2 regions of the Lentibacillus salinarum genome follow, and region 1 is predicted to be linked to the other one. Evidence: a T-box and tRNA genes for the amino acid it is inferred to sense, from the RefSeq annotation. Region 1 holds a T-box; the other holds one or more tRNA genes.

Region 1 (4,421 bases):
CACACAGTTCATCCCAGATGAAGTTGTATAAATGGCGACCTGCTTCACCAAATTCATATTTGTTCGTGTTTTTGGTAACCTGTTCGATTGTTTCATTTAATCGGGTCAAAATCCACTTATCTGCCAGTGACTTTTCCCTGTTCAAATCAATATCAGCATAGCTGAAGTTTTCCATATTCATTAAAGAAAAACGGGAAGCATTCCACACTTTGTTGGCAAAATTCCATGTGGCTTCAACCTTTTCCCAATGGAAGCGCAAATCCTGTCCCGGTGTCGAACCCGTTAATAAGAAATATCTTAATGAATCGGCACCGTACTTGTCAATCACATCCATTGGGTCAACCCCGTTGCCGAGCGACTTGCTCATCTTCCGCCCTTCTGCATCGCGAATCAGGCCGTGGATCAGCACGTCTTTAAACGGACGCTTACCCGTGAACTGTCTGGATTGGAAAATCATCCGGGCTACCCAGAAAAAGATGATATCGTATCCGGTAACAAGCACATCCGTCGGGAAATAACGTTTGAAGTCTTCTGCTTCTGTATCAGGCCAGCCCATTGTCGAGAACGGCCATAGTGCAGAAGAAAACCATGTATCGAGCACATCCTCATCCTGCTCCCAGTTTTCAATATCGGCCGGTGCTTCTTTGCCGACATACAGTTCACCTGTCTCTTTATGGTACCAGGCCGGAATCCTATGACCCCACCACAGCTGACGGGAGATGCACCAGTCACGGATATTTTCCATCCAATGCAGATACGTCTGCTCAAACCGCTCCGGTACAAAATGGACCTTACCATCATCATTTTGGAGATCAATCGCAGCATCTGCAAGTGGTTGCATGTTCACAAACCATTGCGTCGACAAATACGGCTCAACAACCGCGCCACTCCGTTCAGAATGGCCAACCTGATGCACATGGTCTTCAATGTCAAACAGAACACCTTGTTCCTGTAGATCTTTTACAATTTGTTTCCGGCATTCAAACCGATCCATCCCCTGATATCGGCCAGCGTTTTCATTCATTGATCCATCCTCATGCATGACCAGGACGCGCTGAAGATCATGACGGTTACCAATCTCAAAGTCATTCGGATCATGGGCAGGCGTTATTTTCACAGCGCCGGATCCCATTTCCATGTCGACATATGAATCCGCAACGATTTCCATCTCACGTCCGACAATTGGCAGGACAACCGTTTTGCCGATCAAATGCTGATAACGTTCATCATCGGGATGTACCGCAACCGCTGTATCCCCAAGCATCGTTTCCGGACGAGTTGTAGCGATTTCAATCGTTTCATCACTGTCTTTAATCGGATAACGCATATGGTAGAATTTGCCCTGAACTTCCGCGTATTCGACTTCGATATCAGAAAGAGCCGTCTTTGTATCCGGATCCCAGTTGATAATGTATTCGCCACGGTAGATCAGTTCTTTTTCATACAGGCTGACAAAAACTTCTCTCACAGCATCAGACAATCCGTCATCCAGCGTGAACCGTTCCCGTGAGTAATCCAGCCCAAGACCTAATTTTTCCCATTGTGACCGGATAAAATTAGCATATTCCTCTTTCCAGTCCCAGGAAACGTCCAAAAACTTCTCCCTCCCGAGATCGTGCCGGTTCTCGCCTTGTTCTTTCAGTTTGGCTTCCACTTTTGCCTGAGTCGCAATGCCCGCATGGTCCATGCCAGGCAGCCATAGCACATCATAGCCCTGCATCCGCTTCATCCGTGAAATCGTATCCTGCATTGTCGTGTCCCACGCATGACCCAAATGCAGGCGACCTGTCACGTTCGGCGGCGGAATGACAATGGTAAACGGCTCTCCCGCCCCATCCCCGGTCGCCTCAAAAAATTTGCCGTCCACCCAAAACCGGTAACGGTCTTTTTCAATGTCACGCGGATTATACTTGGATGACATGGATGTTTGATTTTCTGCACCCATCAAAAATTCCTCCCTTTTGCATTTTTTCGAGCCATTAAAAAAATCCTTCCATCCAAAAAAAGGACGAAAAGGATCTAATTCCGTGGTACCACCTTTATTCATGGGCAAACCATACCCATGCACTCTCATAACATGATAACGGACAGCAGCCGGCTCCCTCTACTGAATTCAAAGAAGCAGCATCATGGGCGACCTTCCAGAATAATACTACCCGGGAAATTCCCACCATCATTCCCTCTCTTCGTGGTCATCAATCTGTACTCTTCCCAATCATCGCTTATACATATTGATTTTATTTTACCGTTTTTTAATAACAAAATCAACTATTGGCATAAGGATGACACAAAACAGCCTGTCATATACATAGAATATGACAGTATACAGGAAGAGGTGAATGCAATATGGCCCGTTACTATCGCTACCGACTGCCACCATGGGCAAGAAACTGTATCATTGTCATTGAAAAAGTGACACTTCCAATATTAATGTTTCAATTAATCCGCACACTTCTTTTTCCGTCGTCTCTGGATGTCTTTTTGCTTGGGGCGCTCGTCGGGTTGTTTATTGCTTTTTATTTGGAATGGATTTAGGTTTCGGATTCATCAGCCGATTTAGAGCTGTCGTCAGTAAATTCCGCAAGTTCGGCCCACTCAAGGCCGAGTTTGATTCGCCGAAAAGCAGCTTCCAGCAATTGGGTCCATTTGATCATAGTTTGCTGGTTATGATTCGTAATATATTGATCAATCAGCGCTATGTAATGAGAAGGATCCAGTAAATAAATCGTCAACAGATGTCTTTCACTTGTTTTCAAGGGATTATACCGGTTATAGGCCGAAAATAAATCGCTTAATTGTGTGGGTTGCTGATCATAATGCCTTGTCAGACTGTGAAGCAGCCTGGACAGATCCACAACAGGGTGGTCATAGGCGGCCTGTTCCCAATTAAGCAAATATGTTTGCCGATGATGGCGGAAATGTGATAACGCTAAATGTCCGTGACATAAACTACCATACCACTCGTGCTCGCTTTCTAGCTCATCAATAAAACGGCCGATATGATGATCCAATTCTGCAAACACCTTCACCAGTACATGGAAATGTGTACAAACCTGTAGTTCAAACGGGGACATATAGCGATTTCGTTCAAACCGGTCCACGTACTTTAATAAGGCATGGTACGATTCGGCGTTTTTCCGCTGGTAATCTGAAAAATGACTTATAATGGAGGCTGTATCAATTGAAATAACCCGTCTTGTCCGGGCATGAACCTCCCCAATGGCTTCACAGGCATCGCGGATAACCTGCTCGTAACTTGGCTGATGGTCAGGAATCCATGGTGTCAGATAATAATAGGAATCTTCTGCTGTCACATATAAGTGGGATTGGCGGGTTAAGTACACCGGCAGAATCGTTGATAACTGCAAAGCATATGCCTGATGATAGACATGTTCCCATGCTGCCACCGTATTTTCCGTCAATCTGCTATGTTTCAGGGCATAGACATGATGGCCGTCACTCACTTTATAGAGACGTTGTGATACTTGCTCAATACGATACGGATGGACGCCATACGCTTTTAATATGTTCTTTATGGTTACCACACTGCGTTTTCACCACCTTCTCTTGAAAGGAACCCCGACATCACCTTTCCAGAATCAGATAATAGACTACCTGATTTAACCCATTGTTAAAGGAAGTAGATACCCCTTACCGGCAAAGCAAGGGGTCCTCATTGATCATGACTGTTTCTTATATGGAATATATAATAGTTGACCTTCTTCCAAATTGTCTTCAGCAAGGCGATTTTGTTTTAATAGTTGGAGTGCGGATATGTCATACCTTTCAGCAATGGACTCGACCGTATCGTTTCCCTGAACGATACACAGGCGCATTTTTGTATATGTTTCGTCGTCGCCATCACCCTTAAACATGTCTGCCAAGTAACGAACATCCTCTGGGGACGCCGAACTTTCATAACCTTCATAACTGTCATTGTCATAACCTGACTCTGTATACTCAACCACTGCTGGTGACGCCGCTGAACTCTCAGGTGATTCCGCTTCCGGTGGGTTCTTCGCCTGTTCCGGACTCTCTTTCTGATCGGTTCCGAAAAATTCAGCTAGTGTCTGAGATTTTTTATGTTTCCATCGTTCTTTTTCCGAAGAAGGTGATTCCACTTCCGGCTGCTGATCAGCCGTCTGCAGCCCTTCCTGGGACAAAACAGGAGGAGGCCCTGTATCACCGGTCTCATCCGGTTCCACTTCTTCCTTATCCAATTTTAAATCAAAGGCAAACGATTCGTCAGTCCGGACCGGAGCAGGTGACTCGGCTTGTGTGTCATTTTCAGATGCATGAGCTGGTTCATCTCGGATACCGTGTATTTCGACTGTTGAACTTAGCTTCAACTGATTTGGATTGGGGATTTCATAATCAAACGATTCGATACCGACGGTCACATCATTCGTATCGGTTACGCG
Region 2 (4,421 bases), on a different contig from region 1:
ACCGACAACCTGAATTTGTCCGGTCATCACCCGGCCGGTTGCTTCGGTCGTAAACCCACCAGCATCTCTGACAATTTTCGCAATATGGCTGGCCGAAGCCACGACGGATGGTTCTTCTATAGCCATTGGTATAACGTAGTCTTTCCCGTTTATGAGGAAATTCAATCCCAACCCCAACGGCAGCGGGAAAGTCCCAATCACATTTTCAATCATATTATCAGCTGTGTCGATGGCTAACGGCTGTTTGGAAAATAAATAAGCCGTATCGTCTTCGGTAAACAGATCCATCGAGGTCAGCAATTGGCGGCGCTCTTCAACTGTCATGTTATAAAAGCCGGGAATTCTGGAAGTTTCCATGCCGTCTCATCCTTTTATACGCATTATGAATATGTGAAAGACATACTAATTGATTATCAATTTTACTGTTTCTATTATGTAAAAAAACAGGAAAAAATGCAAATAAACAAGGCTGTTAACACCATAACAACCTTGTTTATCTCTCGTTTCGTCTGTTATGTAATTATGCTAACGTATTATGTTCTGATGAGCCATGGAGGATTCGAACCTCCGACCCTCTGATTAAAAGTCAGATGCTCTGCCAACTGAGCTAATGGCTCGTGGATTTTATAAAAAGTATATCATTTACTTTAGTGATTCACTCTTATAAGTGCTTTGGGGTGCTCGTCGTGTTGCATGTTAATTCGGTGAAGTTGCACTCCTCGCAGGTCTGCACATAGTCGCATATTCGATGATGTCGGCGTCGTGCTCGTCGTGTTGCATGCTGTTTCGGTGAAGCAGGCACTCCTCGCAAGCGACGACACATAAAACCACCTTTTTGAAAATAGACATAAAAAAAGACTGGGCTAGCTGGATTCGAACCAGCGAATCACGGGATCAAAACCCGATGCCTTACCGCTTGGCTATAGCCCAATAATCAGGAATATGGTGGAGGGGGAGAGATTCGAACTCCCGAACCCTGAGGGAGCGGATTTACAGTCCGCCGCGTTTAGCCACTTCGCTACCCCTCCGTACTTATTGTTACTAACAACGTATTATTTTATACATGAAAAATTTAATGGTGCCGGCCAGAGGAATTGAACCCCCAACCTACTGATTACAAGTCAGTTGCTCTGCCAATTGAGCTAGACCGGCATATTTTAGAAACTTCTCTTAATTCCTTGTGTGCTATCATCTTGTGTGCTCGTCGTGTTGCAAGTGAATTCGATGAAGTTGCACTCCTCGCAGGCCTGCACATGGTAGCCTACTCGGTGATGTTAGCGGCTTGCTCTGCCAATTGAGCTAGACCGGCATTTGATAATATAGTGGTCTTAATCTTATGTGTGTTATCATTTTGTGTGCTCGTCGTGTTGCAAGTTGATTCGGTGATGTTGCACTCCTCGCAGGCCTGCACTTGGTAGCTTACTCGGTGATGTTGGCGGCTTGCTCTGCCAATTGGGCTAGACCGGCGTCTCCTGGTCAATATTCTTGCGCGATTTCATTTTATCTATACCGGGCATAGTAAATGGTGGAGGATGCAGGGTTCGAACCTGCGACCCCTTGCTTGTAAGGCAAGTGCTCTCCCGGCTGAGCTAATCCTCCGCTGGTGACCCGTACGGGATTCGAACCCGTGTTACCGCCGTGAAAGGGCGGTGTCTTAACCACTTGACCAACGGGCCATAATGCGCGTGTGCCATGCTTTGAAGTATGTATAGCCAAAACCGACAGATTTTATTATATACAGGTTGTCCTTCTTTGTAAAGAGGGTAAAGGAAAATTTTTATTTTCAAATTCAGCTTTTCCCTTTATAATTTAATTTACCAAAAAGTAACCTTCAAATCCGTGTGCAGGAGAGGATCATGATGGGGACTATTTTCCTGGAAGCAAACGGTGAACCTTTCAACGCGTTCGGCGCGAGTCATATTATCGCCTTATTGATTTATTTTGCCGGGGTCGCGGTTTTTTTGTCGCTGGCCAAAAAAATCCTGAACAATCCTGCCGCCTACAACATGATTCGCTGGAGCTTGTTCACCATCCTAATTTTATCCGAGGTCAGTTATCAGACATACACCGCTTTAAATGGGATTTGGAGTTTACGTGAGCATCTATTTCTTCACCTCTGTGGCATAGCTGGCATCACCGTCGCCATCGCTCTTATTAATCATAACAAGCGATTAATCCAAATCACATTTTTTATCGGACTCATCCCATCGTTTTTGGCTTTGGTTACGCCCGAATTACCGTTTGATTTTCCACATTATCGTTATTTGAAATTTTTTATCCACCACATGACGATTTCATGGACTAGTATATTTTTAGTCGTTTCCAGTCACGTCACGATTACATTCAAGTCATTCCTGAAAACATATGGCTATTTGCTGATCTATGCTGTCCTCATCGGGTTTTTGGTCAATCCGCTGTTGGGTTCTAATTATTTATACTTGTCGCATACACCAACCGCCAGCACACCGCTTGATTTGCTAGGGACCGGCACCTGGTATTATGTGAGACTAATTTTATTGGCCTTTGCCGTTTTCTTTGTGCAATATGTGATATACAGGCTGGTCACACGTCAAAAATTTGATCGCTAAGTATACATAAAAGCGACAACCCAGACAATCACGACAACCGGCAATGATGTATAGAGTGACCGCCACACACTCATATCATGTCTTTTAATTAAATACACCGCCACGAAAATTTCCATAATCGTGACAATAATGGCGAGCAGGATTAAAAGTGGGAATGTATTCAAGATGATTCCTTCCTCTCGTTATAGACTGTTTTTATTAGCGAACTCAGGCATTCGGCAGATCGGGTATATCCGAAAATATATCATTCATTGAAAAGGAGATGCACTGCATACGAGGTGATGTTTCGGTTTCATCTTCCCGGTAAATTTCCTTCAAGTCATAGTGATCCACATCTAATGTATACTGTTCAAGTGCTTCCTGTACCGAGTCAACCAGCCAATATTCAGCTATGCCGTATTTAGCATACATTTTCATTTTTTCCTTGCGATCGCGCTTAATAGATGATGGCGAAATACCTCGATTGCTAAATCAGGGCTGCCTTCAATCCCTTTATCTGTTACAATCTTAAGTCTTATTTTATGAACCATAACAAGATCAGGCAGCCTTACTTCATGCTCAGACAGTATAACATCTATCGGAGCAGTAAAGGTTATATATTATCGTTTTGGCAACTTTGAATCAGCAGCTTAGATAAATACTGACTCAACAATTGATGTAATGGATGCGGAGATGGTGACATAGTCTGCAATACACCGTTAGCCAGCTCGTAACGCTGACCATCATCTGGAAGATCAGCATAATGATCATAAGTCATTGGTAGCTCGTTCACTCGATTGGGATGTTTTTTTTCGTGTCATGTCGATATCGCACTTCTTTTAAGGCAATTTTGAATGATACAGCAAGTTAATGATGGTTAGTTTTCATTGCTGCGCAAAAGGTTGTTGTTTAAAAAAGTTTCCACTAAGTCCGGCAACTTAATGGAAACCCGTTTGAACAATCCAATCATAAAGCCTATTCTTGCATCACACGCTGAATTTCAATAACTGTATCCTTTGGAAGGCCAGTCGTTTCTATAACGACTTCAATTTCCATACCTTTTGCCAAAAGGCGGCGGGCAATTGCCTCTTTGGCATTTTTCTCTCCTGACTGTATACCTTCTTGTTTGCCTTGCCTTCTGCCTTCCTTTTCGGCCTTTTGTGCTTGTTTTCCCGCCTCTTGCGCTTGTTTTTCTGCCTCTTGTACTTGCTTTTCCGCCTCTTGTACGCGTTGTTTCGCTTCTTGTACACGTTGTTTCGCTTCTTGTACACGTTGTTTCGCTTCTTGTATTTGAAGTTCCCTTTCGCGTTCGGCAGCTTCCTCATCTCTTATCCGTTTTAAACGCGATTCATAAGCCAGATATTGTTCCTCCGTCATACTTAATTCTTCCCAGCCTTCGAACGCGCTGCGTAATGACTCATCCTTCATGGCTATCACCTCCAGTTCCCGGTAAATGTCTTCATACACTTCATCGTTCCTGTGATCCACCATCCCAAGTAACATTAGCCACCTAGCCAGCACATCGTTCCATGGATCCAGTTTGTCGTCTTTCCAGTCCTTGATTAACTTGGACATCTCAACAAAGTGGAATTCCATCACATTCGTCAACTTGAATTTTTCCTCATCCTCATACAAGTGGTACGTCGTGTGGAAACGCTCTGTTTGCGGGAATAAATTAAAATTGAGGATATTAATGGCAATAACCGGTCTTAGTTCACTGTATGTCATTTTCTTTTTAAACGGGCCTCGATATACCCCCGCCCAGTAGTAAATGGAACGTTTAATCATATTATATTGATTGGTGAATTGCATTTCTACATTAATTTGTTCATCCGCGTTCGTAGTCACCAGCAA

The links. A T-box is a leader RNA that pairs with one kind of tRNA and senses whether it is charged. The one in region 1 lies ahead of ACFQ4A_RS14630 (valine--tRNA ligase), so its partner is inferred to be a tRNA-Val.
Region 2: it encodes a tRNA-Val, which carries the amino acid that the T-box ahead of ACFQ4A_RS14630 (valine--tRNA ligase) is inferred to sense. The anticodon was not compared.

What each region holds. Positions count from the first base shown of each region.
Region 1 is NZ_JBHTNH010000029.1:8,560-12,980, reverse strand. It holds gene ACFQ4A_RS14630 (valine--tRNA ligase) at 1-1,945, opposite strand, end outside; T-box leader at 2,002-2,228, opposite strand; gene ACFQ4A_RS14625 (hypothetical protein) at 2,347-2,535, shown strand; gene ACFQ4A_RS14620 (phosphotransferase) at 2,532-3,545, opposite strand; gene spoVID (stage VI sporulation protein D) at 3,681-4,421, opposite strand, start outside.
Region 2 is NZ_JBHTNH010000004.1:11,237-15,657, reverse strand. It holds gene ACFQ4A_RS04510 (hydroxymethylglutaryl-CoA reductase, degradative) at 1-357, opposite strand, end outside; tRNA gene ACFQ4A_RS04505 (tRNA-Lys) at 545-617, opposite strand; tRNA gene ACFQ4A_RS04500 (tRNA-Gln) at 859-930, opposite strand; tRNA gene ACFQ4A_RS04495 (tRNA-Tyr) at 944-1,028, opposite strand; tRNA gene ACFQ4A_RS04490 (tRNA-Thr) at 1,077-1,152, opposite strand; tRNA gene ACFQ4A_RS04485 (tRNA-Val) at 1,524-1,599, opposite strand; tRNA gene ACFQ4A_RS04480 (tRNA-Glu) at 1,602-1,676, opposite strand; gene ACFQ4A_RS04475 (YwaF family protein) at 1,860-2,588, shown strand; gene ACFQ4A_RS04470 (hypothetical protein) at 2,585-2,752, opposite strand; gene ACFQ4A_RS04465 (Uma2 family endonuclease) at 2,796-2,999, opposite strand; gene ACFQ4A_RS04460 (Uma2 family endonuclease) at 3,181-3,345, opposite strand; gene ACFQ4A_RS04455 (Rpn family recombination-promoting nuclease/putative transposase) at 3,543-4,421, opposite strand, start outside.